Regions from separate parts of the Telluria sp. ZB4P36 genome, predicted to be linked through region 2. Evidence: predicted binding sites of a transcription regulator. Region 2 holds the regulator's gene; the other holds the start of a gene.
The links. The regulator LexA, encoded in region 2, represses DNA repair genes until DNA is damaged. The targets are predictions, from matches to a motif close to ACTGTATNNNNATACAGT.

Region 1 (10,294 bases), on a different contig from region 2:
ATCTTGTTGATGCCGATGAGCGAGGGCAGCAGGAGTGCGCCCTTGAAGTAGCCGACCGAGGCACTCGCCACCGGCGGCGCCAGGTATTCCTGCGATCGGGCGATCACGGCTTCGACTTCGTGCGAGCGCCATTGCATCTTGACCGGCAGCGGAGAATAGTCGCCGAAGATCCACAGCACGTGATCGCCTTTCGACACCTTCCACATGCCGGGACCGGGCTTCTGGCCGACGACCAGGATCTGTTCGGTCGCCGCCGGCGCGGTGTCGGCGGAAACGGGGGCCGCAGGCGGCTCTGCCGGATCGGCCGTCTGGGCGTGGGCGGGTACCGCGCACAAGGCAAGGCACAGCGCAGGAACGATCGCGAGTTTGAGCATCAGGACATCCTTGTTGTTGATTGTCCGTCAAGCTTAACCCGCCAATATGGGCAGGCGCTTAGCGATGCCTTAAGCAGCGCGGCGCCTTCCGCACTTCATGCCGCCTGCATGGCCAGGCGCACTGGCGCCGCTTTACCAAGCTGAGGGCGGGCGGCCGGTTGCGCGCGGGTGTCGTCCTCGATCTTGAACTCGCCCACCAGCGCCACCAGGGTGGCTGCCTGCTGCTGCAGGCTTTCCGCCGCGGCCGCCGCTTCCTCGACCAGGGCCGCGTTCTGCTGGGTCACGCCGTCCATCTGCACGATGGCCTGGTTGACCTGGCCGATGCCGGTGCTCTGCTCCGCGCTGGCGGCGCTGATCTCGGCGACGATGTCGCTCACGCGGCGCACGCTGGATACCACTTCTTCCATCGTCTTGCCGGCGTCCTCGACCAGCATGGTCCCCACGCTGACCTTGTCGACCGAGTCGCCGATCAGGGCCTTGATCTCCTTGGCGGCGGCGGCGCTGCGCTGCGCCAGGTTGCGCACCTCGGTCGCCACCACGGCGAAGCCGCGGCCCTGCTCACCGGCGCGCGCCGCTTCGACGGCGGCGTTCAGCGCCAGGATGTTGGTCTGGAAGGCGATGCCGTCGATGACGCTGATGATGTCCACCACCTTCTTCGACGCGTCGCTGATCGAGGCCATGGTGTCGACCACCTGGGCCACGACTTCGCCGCCGCGCGTGGCGATCTCGCTGGCCGACCCGGCCAGCTGGTTGGCCTGGCGCGCATTGTCAGCGTTCTGCTTCACGGTACCGTTCAGTTCTTCCATCGACGCCGCGGTTTCCTCGAGCGCGCTGGCCTGCTGTTCGGTGCGCACCGACAGGTCGGCATTCCCCTGGCGGATCTCGCTGGATGCCGTCGCCACCGCTTCGGAGCTGCTGCGCACGCGTGCCAGCACGTCCTGGATCTTGGCCACGAAGGTGTTGAAGCCACGCGCGATCTCGGCCAGCTCGTCGTTGCCGCGCGCCTCGAGGCGTGCGCTCAGGTCGGCGTTGCCGCCTGCCAGGTCGGTCATGGCGTGGCTCAGGACGCGCAGCGGACGGGTCAGGCGGCGCAACACGCTCACCATCACGAAGGCGGCGATCACGGCGCAGACCACCGAGACCATCAGCGCGTAGCCGACCAGCGCGCGCGACGAAGCGGTGGCAACGCTTTCCGGGAAGGCGAGCGAGATGGACCAGGGCGCGATGTCCGGGTGGAAGCGCAAGGGCTGCAGCAGGTGGATCGTGCCGCCTTCGGCGTATTCGTAGGCTTTGCCCTGGCGAACCGCCTCGAGCGCGGCGGCGGGCAGGTCATTGGCCTTCTTGCCGTTGCGGGCGTGGTCGGCGTGGCTCGCGTACAGGCCGCCATTCGACACCAGCGCCAGCGTGCCGCCTTCGACGCGCTGCATCCCGGCCAGCATCTTGCCCAGGCCGACCAGCATGAAGTCGGCGGTAGTCACGCCCATGAACCGGCCGCCGACGACGATCGGCGTCGCCAGCGAGGCGATCAGCTCGTCCTTGCCGTTGATCGGATACATGTAGGGCTCGGTGAAATGCGACTTGCGCGTGGCCTTCGGCACGTCATACCAGTCGTTGCCGCCCGGGGTGTTGGTGAAGACGATCGGCGCCGCGTCGACGCTGCCGTTGGCGTTGCGCGACCAGTAGGGCATGAAACGGCCGGTGGCATCGTATTCGGGCGATTTGCCGGCGTACTCGGCATCCTTGCCATCGAAGGCATCCGGTTCGAAGGTCACGGCCGCGCCGACGAAGTCTTCGCTCCCCAGCAGGAAGGACTTGACCATGCCGTTCACCTGTTCGCGCGCCAGCGGCAGCTCGGTGCCGCGCACGGCTTCCATCGAGGTCGACATGACCTGTACCCTGGACAGGCCGGCGCCGATGCGTCCCTGCAGCGAGGCCGCGGCTTCGCGCGCGGCGGTGCGCGCCTGCGCCATCGCCGCTTCCTGCGACGAGGTGCTGCTCTCGATGCCGATGAAGGTCGAGGTGGCGCCGAGGCTGAGCACCACCAGCGCGGTGGCGGTGGCGCAGATCTTGGCGGTGAGCGAAAGGGTCAGGCCGCGCATGCGGCGCGGCTGCTTCGTATCGAGCATGGGGTCTCCGTCGTTATCAGAAAGTGCGTGCCAGGCTCACGGCGAGCGTGCCCTTGGCGGGATTGGAAATGGCGACGCTGCCGTCTGCGCGCGGCACGCCGGTGGTGTAGCGGTCGTAGGCATCGGTGGCGCCCCAGGCGCGGGTCCAGGCGGCGGCGGCGGTCCAGCCGCCGTCGAAGACCTTGGTGATGCCGAGCTTGGCGTCGCGCCAGTCCCAGATAGCGTTGCCGGCGCCCGCCACGCGGCCGTCACCCAGGTGCAGGTTGAGCGTGTAGCCGCCACCCAGGTCATGGTTGGCGCCGATGTCCAGGTAGCCGGTGCCGCGCGCGTCCGTGATGCCGAAGAAATCGCGCGACACCGTGCGGTAGTACTTCGCATACAGGGAGCCGAAGCTCAGGCCGGGCACCAGTTCGGTGTAGTCGTATTTGGTGCCGGTGGCGCCGATGCGGGCGCCCGGATAGCGGTAATGCATCGCCGTCAGGCTGTAGCCGACCGGCCCGACCGTGCCGGCGTAGCCGCCGTACAGGTCCCATTCGGCGCGGCCGCCCTCGATGAAGCGGTCGCTGACGGTCGAGGCCCAGGTGCCGAACGACCAGCCGCTCGGATGGACGACATCGAGGCCTGCCTGCAGCGCGGGTTTGCCCCAGGTCTGGCGCATCCCGCGCGAGACGTATTGGGACGCCGCGGTAAGGGTGGTGGTAACGGTGGCAGCCGGGGCGGCTTCCTGGCCGCCGGCCTGGACGGTGGGCATGGCCAGCAGCAGCAGGGAAGCCGGCAGCAGCCGGCGAAGGGATGAAATCATGATGTCTCGTAGGTCCGTCGGAAGGCAGGAGGCCAAGAATTAATTCCGTACGGAAATATTACGAGACAAATGTGAATATTCACGCGATTGTGAAGTGTTCGATAACGAGATTTTTACTTCCGTGCGTCCTTGGCGCAACACTCAGCAATTCCGGCGATATCAGTCCGGTTCGGGCAGGTCGGGGCGCTCCAGCAGCTCGTGCGCCAGCTTCAGGCCCGTCACCATCACCGAGAAGGCTTCCTGCTTGGCCGCTTCGTCCGGCACCCGCAGCACGTAGGAGGGGTGGTAGATGGTCACCACCCAGCAGCCGTCGTGGCGGATCGGCTTGCCCAGGGTGTCCTTGAGCTTGACGGTGGCCTTGCGCATCACGGACTTGAGCGCGGTCGCGCCCATGGCCACAATCACCTTCGGCTTGACCGCGGCCAGCTCTTTCTCGAGCCAGTAGTGACAAGCCTCGATCTCGCGCTGGACCGGGGTCTTGTGCAGGCGGCGCTTGCCGCGCGGCTCCCACTTGAAGTGCTTGACCGCATTGGTGAGGTAGATGGTCTTGCGGTCGACTTCGGCCTGGGCGAACACGCGGTCGAGCAGCTTGCCGGCCGGCCCGACGAAGGGTTGGCCCGCCAGGTCTTCCTGGTCGCCCGGCTGTTCACCGACGACCATGATCTGCGCCCGCTTTGCACCTTCGCCGCCGACCGCCTGGGTGGCGTATTGCCACAGCTCGCAGCGCCGGCACTCGTCCAGCTTGGAGGGCTGCTCGCGGTCCGGCTGCGCGGCGTCGGCGCTGATCGGGATGGTGGCGCCGCTGCGCCGTCCCACCGCCTGCACCTGGCCGATCTTGCGCGCCCCGAGTTCGGCCTGGCTCACCAGCGAAGGCACGATCGCGCCTTCCGGCAGGTTCTTCCAGAAGCGCGAGGGGATGTGGCTCTGCATCAGCTGGGCGTTGACCCTGGCCGGATTGAAGATGCTGCGGTAATAGGTGAGCCAGAGCGCTTCGCCGGCGTCGTCGAGGTCGGCGGCGCTCGACATCAGGGGGCCGGTGTTGTGCAGGGTCTGGCCGTCCCACAGCACGCTGGCCTCGGGCGTGGCGATCATCCAGCTGAGCTTGCCCATGCGGGCGACGAAATGTTCGGCCACCTGGGGCAGTACGTCGTGGCGCGGCTCGAACCAGGCGACGAAGCGCGGCGGGCCGGCATCGGCCGGGCGCTCGCGGAATCGGATATAGGCATGCATGTCGTGCTCCTCGCGGCGCACCGCCTTGACCATGCCGTGCAGGCGGCTGCCGTCCGGGTCGGCGGGCGACTGCACGTCGTGCTCGCCCTGCGTCCAGCGCCACAGCACGCGGTAGAGAAAAGCCCAACGGTCGGGCGCACGGAAGCAAGCGGCTTGCTGCAGTATCTCGAGCAAGGAACGTGGCACATGCGGCGGCAGATGCGCTGCTTGTGTTGTGATGCCGGCATTATGCTGCCGCTCGTCCTCCGTCGGCGCACCCGAGAACAGGTCGCCACCCTCGGGCGCCCCCCAGTTGACCGCTTCGGGCGGCACGCCGGCGCGCAACAAGTCGCGCGCGGCCGTGCGCCATTCTCCGAAGTCCGCCACCTGTGGCGCCTGGATCATGCGGCCTGCAATTCCGGCCACAGGTTCATCTGCTCGGGCGCGTCGGCCAGGTGGCGCCGCAGGAGGTGGGAACTGGCCGCGCCCTGCACCGGCTTGTAGTCGGCCGTGACGATGAAGGGCGCCAGCTTCTTCATGCTGCAGCGCAGGCGCGACAGGTCTTCCCAGCGGATGCGCCGGAGGCGGCGCAGCTCCACGATGCGTTTCGCGTTGCGGATGCCGATGCCCGGCACGCGCGCGATCATGGTTTCGTCGGCGCGGTTCAGGTCGAGCGGGAAGTGCTCGCGGTTGCTGAGCGCCCAGCCCAGCTTGGGGTCGACGTCGAGCGCCAGGTTGCCGGCGTCGGGCACCAGCTCGCCGGCCGTGAAGCCGTAGCCGCGCAGCAGGAAGTCGGCCTGGTAGAGGCGGTGCTCGCGCAGCAGCGGCGGCGGCGCCGCCGGCACGCTTTTCGGGCTTTGCGGGATCGGGCTGAAGGCCGAGTAGTACACCCGTTTCAGCTTATAGCTGCCGTACAGGGTCTCGGCCGTGTTGAGGATGGTGTGGTCGTCGCTGGCGTCGGCGCCGACGATCATCTGCGTGCTCTGGCCGGCCGGCGCGAAGCTGGGCGACTTCGGCTCCTCGGCCTTTTCGTCGAGCTTGCGCCGGATCGAGCCCATCGCCAGCTTGATGGTGTGGACGCTTTTCTCGGGCGCGAGGCGGGTCACGCTGTCGTGGGTGGGCAGCTCGATGTTGACCGACAGGCGGTCGGCCCAGCGCCCCGCTTCTTCGATGAGCAGCGGGTCGGCGTCCGGAATGGTCTTGAGGTGGATGTAGCCGCGGAAGCCGTGCACTTCGCGCAGCTGGCGCGCCACGGCCACCAGCTGCTCCATGGTGTAGTCGGCCGACTGGATGATGCCCGAGCTCAGAAACAGGCCGTCGATGTAGTTGCGGACATAGAAATCGTGGGTGAGCTTGACCACCTCCTCGACCGAGAAGCGGGCGCGCGGCACGTTGGAGGTGCGGCGGTTGATGCAGTACTGGCAGTCGTAGATGCAGAAGTTGGTGAGCAAAATCTTCAACAGCGAGACGCAGCGGCCGTCCGGCGTATAGCTGTGGCAGATGCCCATGCCCGTGGTGGCGCCGAAGCCGTCCTTGTCCTCGGACGAACGCTTCGGCGCACCGCTGCTGGCGCAGGACGCATCGTATTTCGCGGCATCGGCCAGGATTTCCAGTTTGTCCTTGAGTTCCATCGCACGCCCCGAACTGTATGGGCATACAGTATACTATCGCGCGCGTATGCACAGGGCCGTTTGCACGGTTCAAAGCCGGGACGAGATGTAAAAAAGCCCGGTCACCGGACCGGGCTTTCCAAGACAACAAGCTCAGTGGATCAACGCAGCGGCTTGCCGTCCGCATCCACCACCGTCACCTCGCCCCAACCGAGCGAGCGCACGCCTGCCTCGATCTTGCGCAGGTCGCCGATCACCATCCACACCACCTCGTCCGGCTTGATGAACTTGGACGACGCGGCCGCCAGCTGTTGCGGGGTCAGTTCGCGCACGTTCGACGCGTACTTGCTCCAGTAGTCGTCGGCCAGGCCCAGGTTCACGGTCTCCAGGCCGGCCGATTCGAGGGCGGCGAGGGTGGAATAGCGGCCCGGCAGGCGCGAGGTCATGCTGCGCATGATGCTCTCGTACTCGGTACCCACCAGCGGACGCTCGCCCGCCACGCCGCGCAGTTCCTTCTGCACTTCACGCATCGCTTCGATTGTCTTGTCGGTCTGCACCGGCGCGATGATGTAGAACGGGCGCTGGCCGCGCACTTCCGTCAGGCGTGCCTGGGTGCCGTAGCTCCAGTGCTTGTCGAGGCGCAGGTTGCGGTTCAGGCGCGAGGTCGCCATGCCGCCGAAGTTCACCATCACCGGTTCTATCGCCAGGTCTTCCGGCTGGCCATAGGCATGCGAGACGTGGGTCGCGACGATGGTCGACTGCGGCGCATCCGGCTTGTCCACCAGGATCAGGCGCTTGCCCTGGGTCGCCGGCACGGTCGTCATCTTCTTGCTCGGTGCCGTGCCCTGCTGCCACTTGCCGAAGCTCGCTTCCAGCGCCGGCAGCAGCTTGTCCATGCTGGTATCGCCGGCGACGACGATGGTGGCGCTGCCCGGCTTGAACCAGGTGGCGTGCCATGCCATCAGGTCGTCGCGGGTCAGGCTTTGCACGCTGCCCTCGAAGCCGGAAGCCGGCTTGCCGTAGGCGTGGTCCGCGCCGTACAGCACCGAGGGCACCAGGCGCAGGGCCAGGCTGTTCGGCTGGGCCTTTTCCTGGGCGATGCCGGCGATGCGGCGGCTCTTCGACAGGGCGAACTGGTCTTGCGGGAAGCTTGGTGCCAGCGCGGCTTCGGCCATCAGGGCCAGCGAGGGCGCCAGGTTGGCGGAGGTGGCCTGCAGGCGCACCAGCGACTGGTCCTGGCCGGTACCGGTGCTCAGGCGCGCGCCGAGGTTTTCCAGCGCGTCCGACAGGGCGAAGGCGTCGCGCGTCTTGGTGCCCTTGTCCAGCAGGTCGAGCGCCAGCGAGGCGGCGCCGGCCTTGGCGGCGGTGTCCGAGGCCGCGCCGGCATCGACCGCCAGCGAGACGTTGACGATCGGGGCCGAGTGGCGTTCCAGCAGCACGACCTTCAGGCCGTTCTTCAGCTGGGCGCGCTGCAGCGCCGGGAATTTCACGTCGGGCGCTTCACCCAGGCCAGGCAGCTTCTTGCGGTCCAGGGTGGACTTGGCTGCGGCCAGCTTGGCCGAGGGACGCACCGTCATGGTGTAGTGGTTGGCGCGCAGCCAGCGGTTGGCGGCCGTCTTCACGTCGGCCGGGCTGCTGGTGGCGAAGAGCTCGAGGCGGTCGAGGTAGGCGTCCGGTTTGCCGCCGTAGGTCTGGCTTTCGGCCAGCACGTCGTTGCGGCCGCCCATGCCGCCCACGCGCTCCAGGCTGCGGGCGAAATCGGCCAGGTCACGGGTCTTCACGCGCTTGAGTTCAGCCTCGGTCGGGCCCTTCTCAAGCAGCTCGGCGACCACGCGCTCCATCTCGCGTTCCACTTCCATCGGGTCGACGCCCGGCTTGACGGTGACCGACAGGTTGAAGGTGCCGCCCAGTTCCGCATCGTTCACATAGGCCGAGACGCCGGTGGCCATGCCTTTTTCGTACACCAGGCGCTTGTCCAGGCGTGCGTTCTTCGATCCGGCCAGCACGCCGGCCAGCAGGTTCAGGCGCTGGGTGTCGGCATCCTTCCACGACGAGGTGTGCCAGCTGCGGTAGATGCGCACCTGCGGCACGTGGTCTTCCATCTCGTCGCGGATGTTGCGGTCCAGCTGGGGGATCCACTTCTCGGTGCGCGGCAGCGGCGGGCCCGGCGGGATCGCGCCGAAGTACTTGTTCACCAGCTCATAGGCGCGTTCCGGCGTGATGTCGCCGGCCAGCGAGATCACCGCGTTGTTCGGGCCGTAGTAGGTGCGGTACCACTCCTTGATGTCGTCCAGCGAGGCGGCCTGCAGGTCTTCCATGTAGCCGATGGTCGACCACGAATACGGGTGCGAGTACGGGTACATCTTGGCCGAGATTTCCATGCGCACGCGGCCATACGGCTGGTTCTCGCCCTGGCGCTTCTCGTTCTGCACCACGCCGCGCTCGCGCTCCAGCATCTCCTTCGAGATGTAGTTGCCGAGGAAGCCCATGCGGTCCGATTCCAGGAACAGGGTGCGCTCGAGCGCCGACACCGGCACGTCTTCGAAGAAGTTGGTGCGGTCGGTGTTGGTGGTGCCGTTGCGGTTGTTCGCGCCGAGGTCGTCCATCGCCTCGCGGAAGCCGTGCGGGTAGTTCTCGGAACCGTTGAAGAAGAAGTGCTCGAACAGGTGGGCGAAGCCGGTCTTGCCGCGCTTCTCGTTGCGCGAACCGACGTGGTACCACATGTTCACGCCCACCACCGGCACGCTGTGGTCGGTGTGGACCAGCAGGGTCAGGCCGTTGGGCAGCACGAATTTCTTGTGCTCGATGCTGTAGGCCTTGCGGTCAAAAACGGTCGACTTGGCGGAGGTGGCCGGTGCTGCGGCGTGGGTAGGCAGCGCTGCTGCGGCTGCGAGACCGAGCAGGAGAGGTAGAGCGAGTTTTTTCATGGGCGTCTCGTGGACAGGTTGTTGTATGTATGCGTCCCGTCGAATCACGCGCTGGTTGAACGCGCGGTCGGCAGTCATTCAGGCCAGTGGCCTGAATGACAAACGACCACCCTACAGGAATCGCTGAGCTGACGCCAGAAAATTTGGATACATACAGGCGCTTGCGCGCTCAGGCGAAGCCCTGCGCCTGCGCCAGCAAGTGCGGCTCCATGCGCGCCGAGATTTTCTTCAGGTAGCCCGACGCCGCCGCCACGCCGGCGCCGCCGGCGCGCTGCAGCCACCCATAGGCCTCGACCAGGTCGCGCTGCACGCCCTGCCCCGCCGAATACATCACGCCGAGGTTGAACTGCGCCCGCGCATGACCCTGGCGCGCGGCGCACAGGTACCAGAAGTGGGCCGCTTCGTAATCGCGCTCGATGCCCTTGCCGCAGTCGTGGCGCAGGCCGAGCTCGAACTGTGCCAGCGCGTGGCCCTGGTCGGCGGCCTTGTGGAACCAGTCGGTGGCTTCGCGCGGATCGGCGTGTTCGGCGCGGTCCAGCAGCGCGCCCACCATGTACTGGGCCGGTGCGTAATCCTGGTGGGCGGCGCGGCGGTACCACTCGAGCGCCTGGGCGTCGTCGCGCGCCACGCCCACGCCTGCCTCGAAGCGCAGGCCGAGGTCGAACTGGGCACGCAGGTGGCCCTGCTCGGCCGCCTGGCGGTACCAGCGCGCCGCCTGTTCGGGATCGCTAGGGACGCCGTTGCCGGCGTCGAACAGCTGGCCGAGGTGGTACTGCGCCGACGGCATGCCTTGCTCGGCCGCCTGGCGGTACCAGTGCGCGGCCTGGGCCGGATTGCGATCGACGCCCTGGCCGTGCTCGTAGCGCACGCCGAGGTTGTCCTGGGCGCCGGCGTGGCCCTGTTCGGCCGCGCGGCGGTACCAGTGCAGGGCCAGCGCTTCGTCGCGCGGCACGCCGTGGCCGCTGTCGTGGATGAGGGCGAGGTTGAACTGCGAGCTGGCATGCCCCTGTTCGGCGGCGCGCCCGTACCACAGGATGGCACGCTCGCTGTCCTGGCCGACGTCCTGTCCCTTGTCGTAGCGCAGGCCGAGGTTGAACTGGGCCGGCGCGTAGCCCTGCTCGGCGGCCTTGCGGAACCAGTCGACTGCCTGGGCGCCGCTGCTGCGCAGCGCAATGCTGAACTGCGAGCGTGCATAACCCTGCTCGGCGGCGCGGCGGTACCACGCGGTCGCCGCATCCTGGTCCTG
Region 2 (10,294 bases):
CGGCGCCGCCGGTGGTCATCACGGTGGGCGGCACCAACGGCAAGGGATCGACCTGCGCGATGCTCGAGTCGGTGCTGTTGCGCGCCGGCTACCGCGTCGGCTGCTATACCTCGCCGGACTTCCTGAGCTTCCGCGAGCGCATCCGGCTCAACGGCGCGCCCGCCGAGGACGCTGAGCTCGACCGTGCGTTCGGCCGGGTCGCGGCGCACGATGCGGCCACGAGCCTGTCCGCATTCGAACTCGATACGCTGGCCGCACTGGACATCTTCCAGCATGCGGAGCTCGACGTCTGGATCCTCGAGGTCGGACTGGGCGGACGCCTGGATGCGGTGAACATCCTGGACGCCGACGTGGCGATCGTCACCAGCGTCGACATCGACCATGCCAGCTACCTGGGCGACACGCGCGAGAAGATCGGCTTCGAGAAGGCGGGCATCTTCCGCCCGGGGAAGGCCGCGATCTGCAGCGACCCGGTGCCGCCGCGATCGCTGATCGATCACGCCGAGGCCATCGGCGCCGACCTGTGGCTGCTGGGCCGCGACTTCAACTACCAGGGCGACCAGCAGCAGTGGAGCTATGGCGGACGCTCGCAGCGCCGCAATTCGCTTGCCTATCCGGCGCTGCGCGGCGCCAACCAGCTGCTGAATGCCGCGGCCGTGCTGGCCGCGCTCGAGGTGCTGCGCATGCAGCTGCCCTGCGGTGCGCAGGAGGTGCGCGCCGGCCTGGCGATGGTCGAGCTGCCGGGACGCTTCCAGGTGCTGCCTGGCCGTCCCACCCAGGTGCTGGACGTGGCCCATAATCCGCATGCGGCCGCGGCCCTCGCGCACAACCTCGGCAACATGGGCTTCCACCGCTTTACCTATGCGGTGTTCGGCATCATGGAAGACAAGGACATCGAGGCCGTGATCGCGCCGCTGCGCGGCATCGTCGACCACTGGTGCGTCACCGCGCTGCCGACGCCGCGTTCGGCGCAGCCGGAACAGGTGGCGGAAAAGCTCGCGGCGCTCAGGCCCGCAGGTGCAAAAGAGGACGATTTTTCGGTCACCAGCTTCGCCACGCCGGCCGAGGCCTATGCAAACGCCGTGAGCCGGGCAGGGGAGAATGATAGAATTGTGGTCTTTGGCTCGTTCTTCACGGTCGCCGGCGTGATGGCGGCCCGTAAATCCTCTCTTCACTGACTCTTGAAACGCATGGGCTTGTTCTCGTTCGGTAGCAAAAACAAGCAAGACACTGTCCGGGACAGCGGCCACTTCGTCAAGGATGACGATGCCGCCTACGGCGAACGCGCCCGCACCAAGCGCGCTTCCCACGCCGGCGAGGGCGCAAGCCGCGGGCGCGGCCGCGCCGGCGCCGACCCGATCCTCCCCGAAAAGAAGCGCGCGCGCCGCCGACTGGTAGGCGCCATTGCGCTGGCCCTCGCGGCCGCGGTCGGCCTGCCGATGCTGCTCGACTCCGAGCCCAAGCCGCTCGGTGCCGACATCGCCATCAACATCCCGTCGAAAGACAAGGCTGCGGCGCTGCCGGTGCCTGCCGCCGCCACCGTCGACAGCGGCGAGGAAATCGTCGAGCCGGCCGATGCGCCGCTGGCCACGGTCGCGACCCCGCCGGCCGATCCACCGCCGCTGCGCACGCTCGACACCGCGCGCACCGAGCCTGCCGCGCCGAAGGTCGAGCCGAAGCTCGAGCCCAAGGTGGAGCCCGCCAAGCCGGAACCGAAGCGCAAGCCTGAAGCGGAGCTGCATCCGAAGGTCGCCGACCTCGAAGCCAAGAAGAGCGAAAAACCGGCCGCCAAGCCGACCCAGGACGAGGCCGCGCGCGCGCTGGCCATCCTCCAGGGCAAGCCGGTGGTGCAGGCCGCCGGCCCGTCGCAGAAATACGTGGTGCAGGTGGCGGCGCTGGCCACCCAGCAGAAAGTCGACGAACTGCAGGGCCGCCTGCGCGCGGCCGGCGTGTCCTCGTTCACCGAGAAGTCGGGTGAGCTGATCCGCGTGCGCGTGGGGCCGTACACCAAGGAAGAGGGCGAGAAGATTCGCTCGAAGCTGATCGCCATGGGCCTGTCGGGCACCCTGGTGCCGCTGTGATGAGGCTTGCGCGGGCGTGACGATTTTCGATTACCTGGTGTTGTTCGTACTGGTATCGTCGGTCATCATTTCCACCCTGCGCGGCCTGGTGAAGGAGATCCTGTCGCTGCTGGGCTGGGTCGTGGCCTTCGTGGTGGCGAACGCCTACGGCGCCCAGCTGGCGCCGATGCTGCCGGATATGCTGCCGGGCGAGAGCGCCCGGCTCATCCTGGCCTTCATCGTGCTGTTCCTCGGCGTGCGCATCCTGATGGGCCTGCTGTCGCTGGCGATCGGCGCCCTGATCACCGCCACCGGCCTGAGCCTGGCGGACCGCGGCCTGGGAGGATTGTTTGGATTGGCGCGCGGCATTGTAATCGTGCTTGCCGCCGTCATATTGTGTGGGATGACGTCCATTCCGCAACAGGATTTCTGGAGAAACGCGCTGCTCTCGCCCATGGCGGAAACCGGGGCGCGCACCGTGAAACCGTTTCTTCCCGCTGCGCTTGCGCAGCACGTGAAGTTTTAATTTTTGTAATCAGGCAGTCCAGTTTTAGGAGCGCACCATGTGTGGCATCGTCGGCGTCGTCTCGAACAATCCCGTCAACCAGCTTCTGTATGATGCCTTGCTGCTGCTGCAGCATCGCGGACAGGATGCTGCGGGCATTGCAACCAATCACAGCAGCATGTTCTCGATGTACAAGGCCAACGGCCTGGTGCGCGACGTGTTCCGCACGCGCAACATGCGCTCGCTGCAGGGCAATACCGGTATCGGCCACTGCCGCTACCCGACCGCGGGTTCGTCGAGCGAGGAAGAGGCGCAACCCTTCTACGTCAACGCCCCGTTCGGCATCACCCTGGCCCACAACGGCAACCTGACCAACCAGGCCGAGCTCAAGGAAGAGCTGTTCCGCAACGACCGCCGCCACATCAACACCGATTCCGATTCGGAAGTGCTGCTGAACGTGCTGGCCCACGAAATCCAGGAAGCGGCCGACGGCTACAATCTGGACACCGATGCGGTGTTCAAGGCGGTGTCCGCCGTGCATCGCCGCGTGCGCGGCGCCTATGCGGTGGTGTCCCAAATCGCCGGCCACGGCATGCTGGCCTTCCGCGATCCCTTCGGCATCCGTCCGCTGTGCCTCGGCATCAATGAAACCGAGCAGGGCACCGAATACCTGGTGGCGAGCGAATCGGTGGCGCTGGAAGGCCTGGGCTTCCGCTTCGTGCGCGACATCGCGCCGGGCGAGGCGGTCTTCATCGACAACGACGGCAAGCTGTACGAGCGCCAGTGCGCCGAGAACCCGTCGCTGAATCCCTGCGCCTTCGAATTCGTCTACCTGGCCCGTCCGGATTCGGTGATCGACGGCGCCTCGGTGTACGCGACCCGCCTGCGCATGGGCGAATACCTGGCCGACAAGATCCGCCAGGAGATCCCGGAAGGCGAGATCGACGTGGTCATGCCGATCCCCGATTCCTCGCGCCCGGCCGCGATCCAGCTGGCCCTGAAGCTCGGCGTCGAGTACCGCGAAGGCTTCATCAAGAACCGCTACATCGGCCGCACCTTCATCATGCCGGGGCAAGGGATGCGCAAGAAGTCGGTACGCCAGAAGCTCAACGCCATCGCCTCCGAGTTCAAGGACAAGAACGTGCTGCTGGTCGACGACTCGATCGTGCGCGGCACCACCAGCCGCGAGATCGTGCAGATGGCGCGCGACGCCGGCGCCCGCAAGGTGTTCTTCGCCTCGGCCGCGCCGCCGGTGCTGTACCCGAACGTGTACGGCATCGACATGCCGACCCGCGACGAGCTGATCGCCCATGGCCGCACCGTCGAGGAAGTCTGCGCCGAGATCACCGCCGACCGCCTGGTCTACCAGGACGTGGATGCGCTCAAGCGCGCCATCTCGGACGTCAACCCGGCCCTGAAGAACTTCGAGGCTTCCTGCTTCGACGGCGTCTACGTGACCGGCGACGTGACCCCGGAATACCTGGACCGCCAGGAAACCGCGCGCCATAACCCGAAGCAGAACCAGATCGAGGATCCGGTGCGCACCCAGCTGAACCTCAACACCCCGGCGACGGCGGAGTAAGGCCAGCCATGAGCGACCGGAAGTACGGTTTCACGACCACCATCCTGCACAACGACCGCCGCAAGGCGGTCGAGCAGGGTTCGCTGCACAAGCCGGTGCACACCTCGGTAGCCTTCGGCTACAACGATGCGCGCCAGCTGGCCGCGGTCTTCCAGGGCAAGGAACCGGGCTTCCGCTACGGCCGCCAGGGCAACCCGACGGTGAGCGCGCTCGAGGACAAGATCAGCAAGATGGAAGACGGCGTCGGCACCCTGTGCTTCGCCACCGGCATGGGCGCCATCGGCGCGCTGTTCCAGGCGCTGCTGCGCGCGGGCGACCATATCGTCTCGTCCTCCTTCCTGTTCGGGAATACCAACAGCCTGTGGCAGACGGTGGCGGGACAGGGCGTCGCGGTGGACTTCGTCGACGCGACCGATGTCGCCAATGTCGAAGCGGCCTTGACCCCGGACACGCGCATGGTCTTCGTCGAAACCATCGCCAATCCGCGCACCCAGGTCGCCGACCTGGCGCGCATCGGCCAGCTGTGCCGCGAGCGCGGCATCCTCTACGTGGTCGACAACACCATGACCACGCCCTACCTGTTCCGCCCGAAGGCGGTGGGCGCGGGCCTGGTGGTGAATTCGCTGACCAAGTCGATCGGCGGCCACGGCAATGCGCTGGGCGGCGCCCTGACCGATACCGGCCTGTTCGACTGGAGCGCCTACCCGAACATCGCGGCGAACTTCCGCAAGCAGCCGGCCGCCAACCAGGGCCTGGCCCAGCTGCGCGCCAAGGCCTTGCGCGATTTCGGCGCTGCCCTCGGGCCGGAAGCGGCGCACCATATCGCGGTCGGCGCCGAGACGCTGGCCTTGCGCATGGAACGCACCAGCGCCAACGCGCTGGCGCTGGCGCAGATGCTGGAAGCCGATCCGCGCGTGGCGGCCGTTCACTATCCGGGCCTGGCCTCGCACCCGCAGCATGGCATCACCAAGGAGCTGTTCCGCGCGGCTGGCTCGCTGTTGAGTTTCGAGCTGCGCGAGGACATCGACTGCTTCGACTACCTGAACCGCCTCAAGCTCGGCATCCCGGCCAGCAACCTGGGCGACACCCGTACCCTGGTGATCCCGGTGGCGCACACGATCTTCTTCGAGATGGGGGCGGAGCGGCGCGCCAGCATGGGCATCGCCGAGTCCCTGATCCGGGTATCGGTCGGCATCGAAGATACCGACGACCTGCTGGCGGACTTCCGCCAGGCGCTCGACGCGTAATGACACCGGCAGCCTTTGGGCTGCCGTTTTGTTTCAGCGGTTGAGCACGCCGGCCGATTACCGCTATCATGGGCTTTCTTATTCCTTATTCCTCACCTGCCCATGAAGACCAAGCTGTTCCTTGCATCCCTGCTGCTGTGCGGTGCCGCCTTTGCCGGCGAGCTGGAAGACGCCAATGCCCTGTTCGCGAAGAAGGATTACGCGGGTGCGTTGAAGATCTATACCAAGCTGGCGAATGCCGGCAATCCCGAGGCGCAACAGGCCCTCGGCCAGATGTACTGGTACGGCGAAGCGGGGCAGGTGGACGAGGCCAAGGCCGAGGCGCTGTTCAAGAAGGCTGCCGCCAAGGGCAACAAGGTCGCGGTCGCCTCGCTGGAACTGATGGACCAGCGCGTCAAGCGCCGCAAGGAAATCGATTACTGGATCAAGGGCTATGACGGCGAAGACCTGAAATCGGGCGAATACCGCTGCACCACGCCGCGCATTCCGGCGATGTCGAAGGTTAACGCGGATATCGACCGCATCGGTGCGGCCGTGCAGTCATGGCAGGACTGCTACAACAAATACGTGACCAACCTGAACGCGGCCATGCCGCTGACCCAGCGTATCCCGGCGGATATCGCCAAGCTGATGAACAAGGAAGAAACGGAGCAGTCGACCGCCTACCTGAAGCAGCTCCAGGAAAACCTGAGCGAGGAAGCGAAAGTCAGCTCGAAGCTGGTGTTGGCGGATTTCGCGGCTTGGCGCTCGGCAACCGAGGCCTATGTGGCGGAGCACAACAAGATGGTGAAGTCCGCCAAGAAGGATTCGCACTGGGCGGACAAGAAGATCCAATAAGACGCGATTGAACGCTTCGGCGGCTTGCCGCCGAAGCGTTCATGGCAGGCCTCAGTGCCAGCTGCGCATCAGGCCGACGGCCAGGCCTTCCAGCGCGAACTCGTCTTCCGGCGTCACCTGGATCACCTTGAAGTCCGGGTTTTCCGGCAGCAGTTCGACCAGGTTGCCGGTCTTGCGGTAGCGTTTGACGGTCACTTCCTCGCCCAGGCGGGCCACCACGATCTGGCCGTTTTTGGCGCTGTCGATCTTCTTGACCGCCAGGAAGTCGCCGTCGCAGATGCCGGCGTCGCGCATCGACCAGCCTTTGACCTTCAGCAGGAAATCGGGGCGCGCCGAGAACATGGCGGCATCGACGGAATAGGTGGCTTCGACGTGTTCCTGGGCCAGGATCGGCGAACCGGCGGCCACGCGGCCGACCAGCGGCAGCGACATCATCAGGGCCGCCGGGACCATGGGGACCTGCTCGACCGAGGCGCCGACCAGGCGGATGCCGCGCGAGGTGCCCGGCGAAATCTCGATCGCACCCTTGCGCGCCAGGGCTTGCAGGTGTTCCTCGGCCGCATTGGCCGACTTGAATCCCAGCTCGGCCGCGATTTCGGCGCGGGTCGGCGGGAAGCCGGTGTTTTCGATCGCTTCCTTGATCAGGTTGAGGATCTGTTCTTGCCTTGCAGTGAGCTTGAGCATGTCGTGCGGCTGGATAGTTGTATGACCAGACTGTATTTTTATACAGTATTTCGCAAGACGCAAGGGGATTCCGAAATTTTCTCGAAAAACTTCGTTGACGTTGGATTTTCAACTCAGGGCCGGGGTCGCTGCAAGCAGCGGCCCCGGCCGGGCGATTACCAGCCGCAGGCTTCTTCGTTGGTGACCACGCCGAAGTCGGTGCGCTCGCCGACCTGGACCCAGCGGCCCTGGCAGGTGAAGGTGCGGGTGCCCACTTCAGTCGTGTAGGTCGCGTCCGAATAATAGGTCAGGGTCGTGGTATAGCCAGGATAGGCGTAGGCAGCCGCCGATACGAGGATGGCGGCGACGCCGAGATAAATCCTTTTCAACTTCATCTTGTCTCCGATCGTTATTGAGGTAACTCATGTGCTCGGACCGTTGTCCGGCGAGTAAATACTAGCACCCCATATGAAACAATCGACCGGTGAAAATTCACATTATTGTATTTAATGCAATGTGCATAGCGGTGCCGGGACTGCAGCACTTGGTCCCTTCCGCTTGTCCTCGAGCCCGGGATCGTGTTACGATAGCCGGCTTTCCCTTCCCACACTCGTCTTGACGCCGAGGTGGGCATTTGTTTAAACGTCCTTAAGGAGTGTTGCATGCGTCATTATGAAATCGTTTTTATCGTCCACCCGGACCAGAGCGAGCAAGTCCCGGCGATGATCGAGCGTTACAAGACCACGGTGACCAGCCGCGGCGGTAACATCCATCGCGTGGAAGACTGGGGCCGTCGCCAGATGGCTTACCAGATCCAGAAGCTGCCGAAAGCCCACTACATCTGCCTGAACATCGAGTGCGACAACGAGACCCTGGTCGAGCTGGAAACCGCATTCAAGTTCAACGATGCCGTCCTGCGTCACCTGACCGTCAAGATGAAGAAGGCCGAAACCGCACCGTCGCCGATGATGAAGTCGGTCCAGCGCGAAGACGCAGCCAAGAGCCACCGCGCAGAAGCAGCAGCTCCTGCCGCTGCCCCGGCCGCAGCTGCCTGAGTTTTTTCTCGGGAATTCATAGAGCGCAGTGAACCGGTTCCAGCTCATCGCGACCATCGCGGAGCGTGACGTACTGCGTTATACCCCGGCCGGCGTCCCCATCGTGGGCGCGATCCTGATGCACGATTCGCAGCAGGTAGAGGCCGGAGTGGCAAGGCAGGTCGCGTTTGAAATCCCTGCGCTCGGCGCGGGCGAGATTTCAGGCAGGCTGGAAAGCGCCGAACTCGGTGCCGCCTACCGCTTCGAAGGATTCCTGGCCAGGAAAAACCGCAACAGCAAAGCCTTGGTGTTTCACATCATTGATTTCAGTGCTGCATAACGCAGCGCAATTTAGATTAGATACAGGAGCCTCGAAATGGCATTCGGTAAAAAGTTCGACAAAAACAAAGCTAAGCTCAAAGAGAAGCGCAAACAGCAAAACCCGCTGTTCAAGCGCAAGAAGTTCTGCCGCTTCACCGCTGCGAACGTGGAACAGGTCGATTACAAAGACGTCGACACCCTGAAGGACTTCGTCCAGGAAAACGGCAAGATCATGCCGGCACGTCTGACCGGCACCAAGGCGCACTACCAGCGCCAGGTCGACACCGCCATCAAGCGCGCACGCTACCTCGCGCTGCTGCCGTACACCGACCTGCACAACGCTTAATTCGCGTCGTACAGTTCAGAACATCCTGGAGAAAAGAACATGCAAGTTATCCTTTTGGAAAAAGTTGTTAACGTCGGCAACCTGGGCGACGTCGTCAAGGTCAAGGACGGTTACGCACGTAACTTCCTGATCCCGCAAAAGATGGCGCGCCGCGCCACCCAGGCCGCCGTGGCCGAGTTCGAAGTCAAGCGCGCCGAACTGGAAAAAGCAGCTGGCGAAAAGCTGGCCGCTGCCCAGGCACAAGGCGACAAGCTGAACGGCATGACCATCACCATCGCCCAGAAGGCGGGCGTGGACGGCCGTCTGTTCGGTTCGGTCACCAACTTCGACATCGCCGAAGCCCTGAGCAAGCAAGGCTTCCCGGTCGAGAAGTCGCAGGTTCGCCTGCCGACCGGCCCGCTGAAGACCACCGGTGAATTCCCGGTCGCCGTCGCGCTGCACACCGACGTCGTGTCGGAAATCACCATCGCCGTCGTCGGCGAAGCTGCTTAATTTGATGTAAGCAGTTGTTGTATAAATGAAAAAGCCGGGTTCGCCCGGCTTTTTTATTGCCGGAAATTCTCGCCAATTATGTCAGCCGTGTGACCGGAAAAGGTATAATGCCCGCCATGAATTCCCCAGCCGATCCGCAAGTCGATTCCCTGCGCATCCCGCCGCATTCCATCGAAGCAGAGCAGTCCGTCATCGGCGGCCTCCTGCGCGACAATGCCGCGTGGGACCGCATCGCCGACTTCATGAACGCGGACGATTTCTACCGCTACGACCACCGCATCATCTTCGAACAGATGGTCCGCCTGATCAACGCCGGCAAGCCGGCCGACGTGATCACGGTCTACGAGGCCTGCAACAACCTCGGCAAGGCCGAGGAAGTGGGCGGCCTGCAGTACCTGAACGCGATGGCGCAGAACACGCCGTCGGCGGCCAACATCCGCCGCTATGCCGAGATCGTGCGCGACCGCGGCATCCTGCGCAAGCTCATCACCGTCGCCGACGAGATCTCGGGCAATGCCTTCAACCCGCAGGGCAAGGAAGTCAAGCAGATGCTCGACGAAGCCGAGTCGAAGATCTTCGCGATCGCCGAAACCGGTTCCCGCGGCCAGCAGGGCTGGAACCCGATCCAGCCGCTGCTGACCCAGGTCGTCGAACGCATCGACGAGCTGTATTCGCGCGAGAACCAGGGCGAGATCACCGGCGTGCCGACCGGCTTCATCGACCTCGACCGCATGACCTCGGGCCTGCAGCCGGGCGACCTGGTCATCGTCGCCGGCCGTCCGTCGATGGGCAAGACCGCGTTTTCGGTCAATATCGGCGAGAACGTCGCGATCGAAGCCGGCCTGCCGGTGGCCGTGTTCTCGATGGAGATGGGCGGCGCCCAGCTGGCCATGCGTATGCTCGGCTCGGTCGGCCAGCTCGACCAGCACCGCCTGCGTACCGGCCGCCTCAACGACGAGGACTGGCCGCGCCTGACGCACGCCATTCAGAAAATGAATGATGCCCAGCTCTACATCGACGAGACCCCGGCGCTGAACCCGATCGAGATGCGCGCACGGGCACGACGCCTGGCGCGCCAGTGCGGCAAGCTCGGCCTGATCATCGTCGACTACCTGCAGCTGATGCAGGGCAGCCAGCCGGGCGACAACCGCGCGGCCGAGATCTCGGAGATCTCGCGTTCGCTCAAGGGCCTGGCCAAGGAACTGCA

Region 1: the regulator LexA is predicted to act here: its motif matches at 6,155-6,172, upstream of AC56LK_RS15255 (putative DNA modification/repair radical SAM protein).

What each region holds. Positions count from the first base shown of each region.
Region 1 is NZ_JCASIE010000011.1:79,734-90,027, reverse strand. It holds gene AC56LK_RS15275 (TraB/GumN family protein) at 1-374, opposite strand, end outside; gene AC56LK_RS15270 (methyl-accepting chemotaxis protein) at 470-2,500, opposite strand; gene AC56LK_RS15265 (TorF family putative porin) at 2,517-3,302, opposite strand; gene AC56LK_RS15260 (UdgX family uracil-DNA binding protein) at 3,462-4,916, opposite strand; gene AC56LK_RS15255 (putative DNA modification/repair radical SAM protein) at 4,913-6,142, opposite strand; gene AC56LK_RS15250 (M16 family metallopeptidase) at 6,283-9,048, opposite strand; gene AC56LK_RS15245 (SEL1-like repeat protein) at 9,218-10,294, opposite strand, start outside.
Region 2 is NZ_JCASIE010000001.1:337,517-347,810, reverse strand. It holds gene folC (bifunctional tetrahydrofolate synthase/dihydrofolate synthase) at 1-1,178, shown strand, start outside; gene AC56LK_RS01670 (SPOR domain-containing protein) at 1,191-2,081, shown strand; gene AC56LK_RS01665 (CvpA family protein) at 2,098-2,586, shown strand; gene purF (amidophosphoribosyltransferase) at 2,624-4,147, shown strand; gene AC56LK_RS01655 (cystathionine gamma-synthase family protein) at 4,156-5,394, shown strand; gene AC56LK_RS01650 (tetratricopeptide repeat protein) at 5,497-6,231, shown strand; gene lexA (transcriptional repressor LexA) at 6,283-6,915, opposite strand; gene AC56LK_RS01640 (DUF6289 family protein) at 7,071-7,289, opposite strand; gene rpsF (30S ribosomal protein S6) at 7,557-7,949, shown strand; gene priB (primosomal replication protein N) at 7,978-8,268, shown strand; gene rpsR (30S ribosomal protein S18) at 8,305-8,595, shown strand; gene rplI (50S ribosomal protein L9) at 8,635-9,087, shown strand; gene AC56LK_RS01615 (replicative DNA helicase) at 9,204-10,294, shown strand, end outside.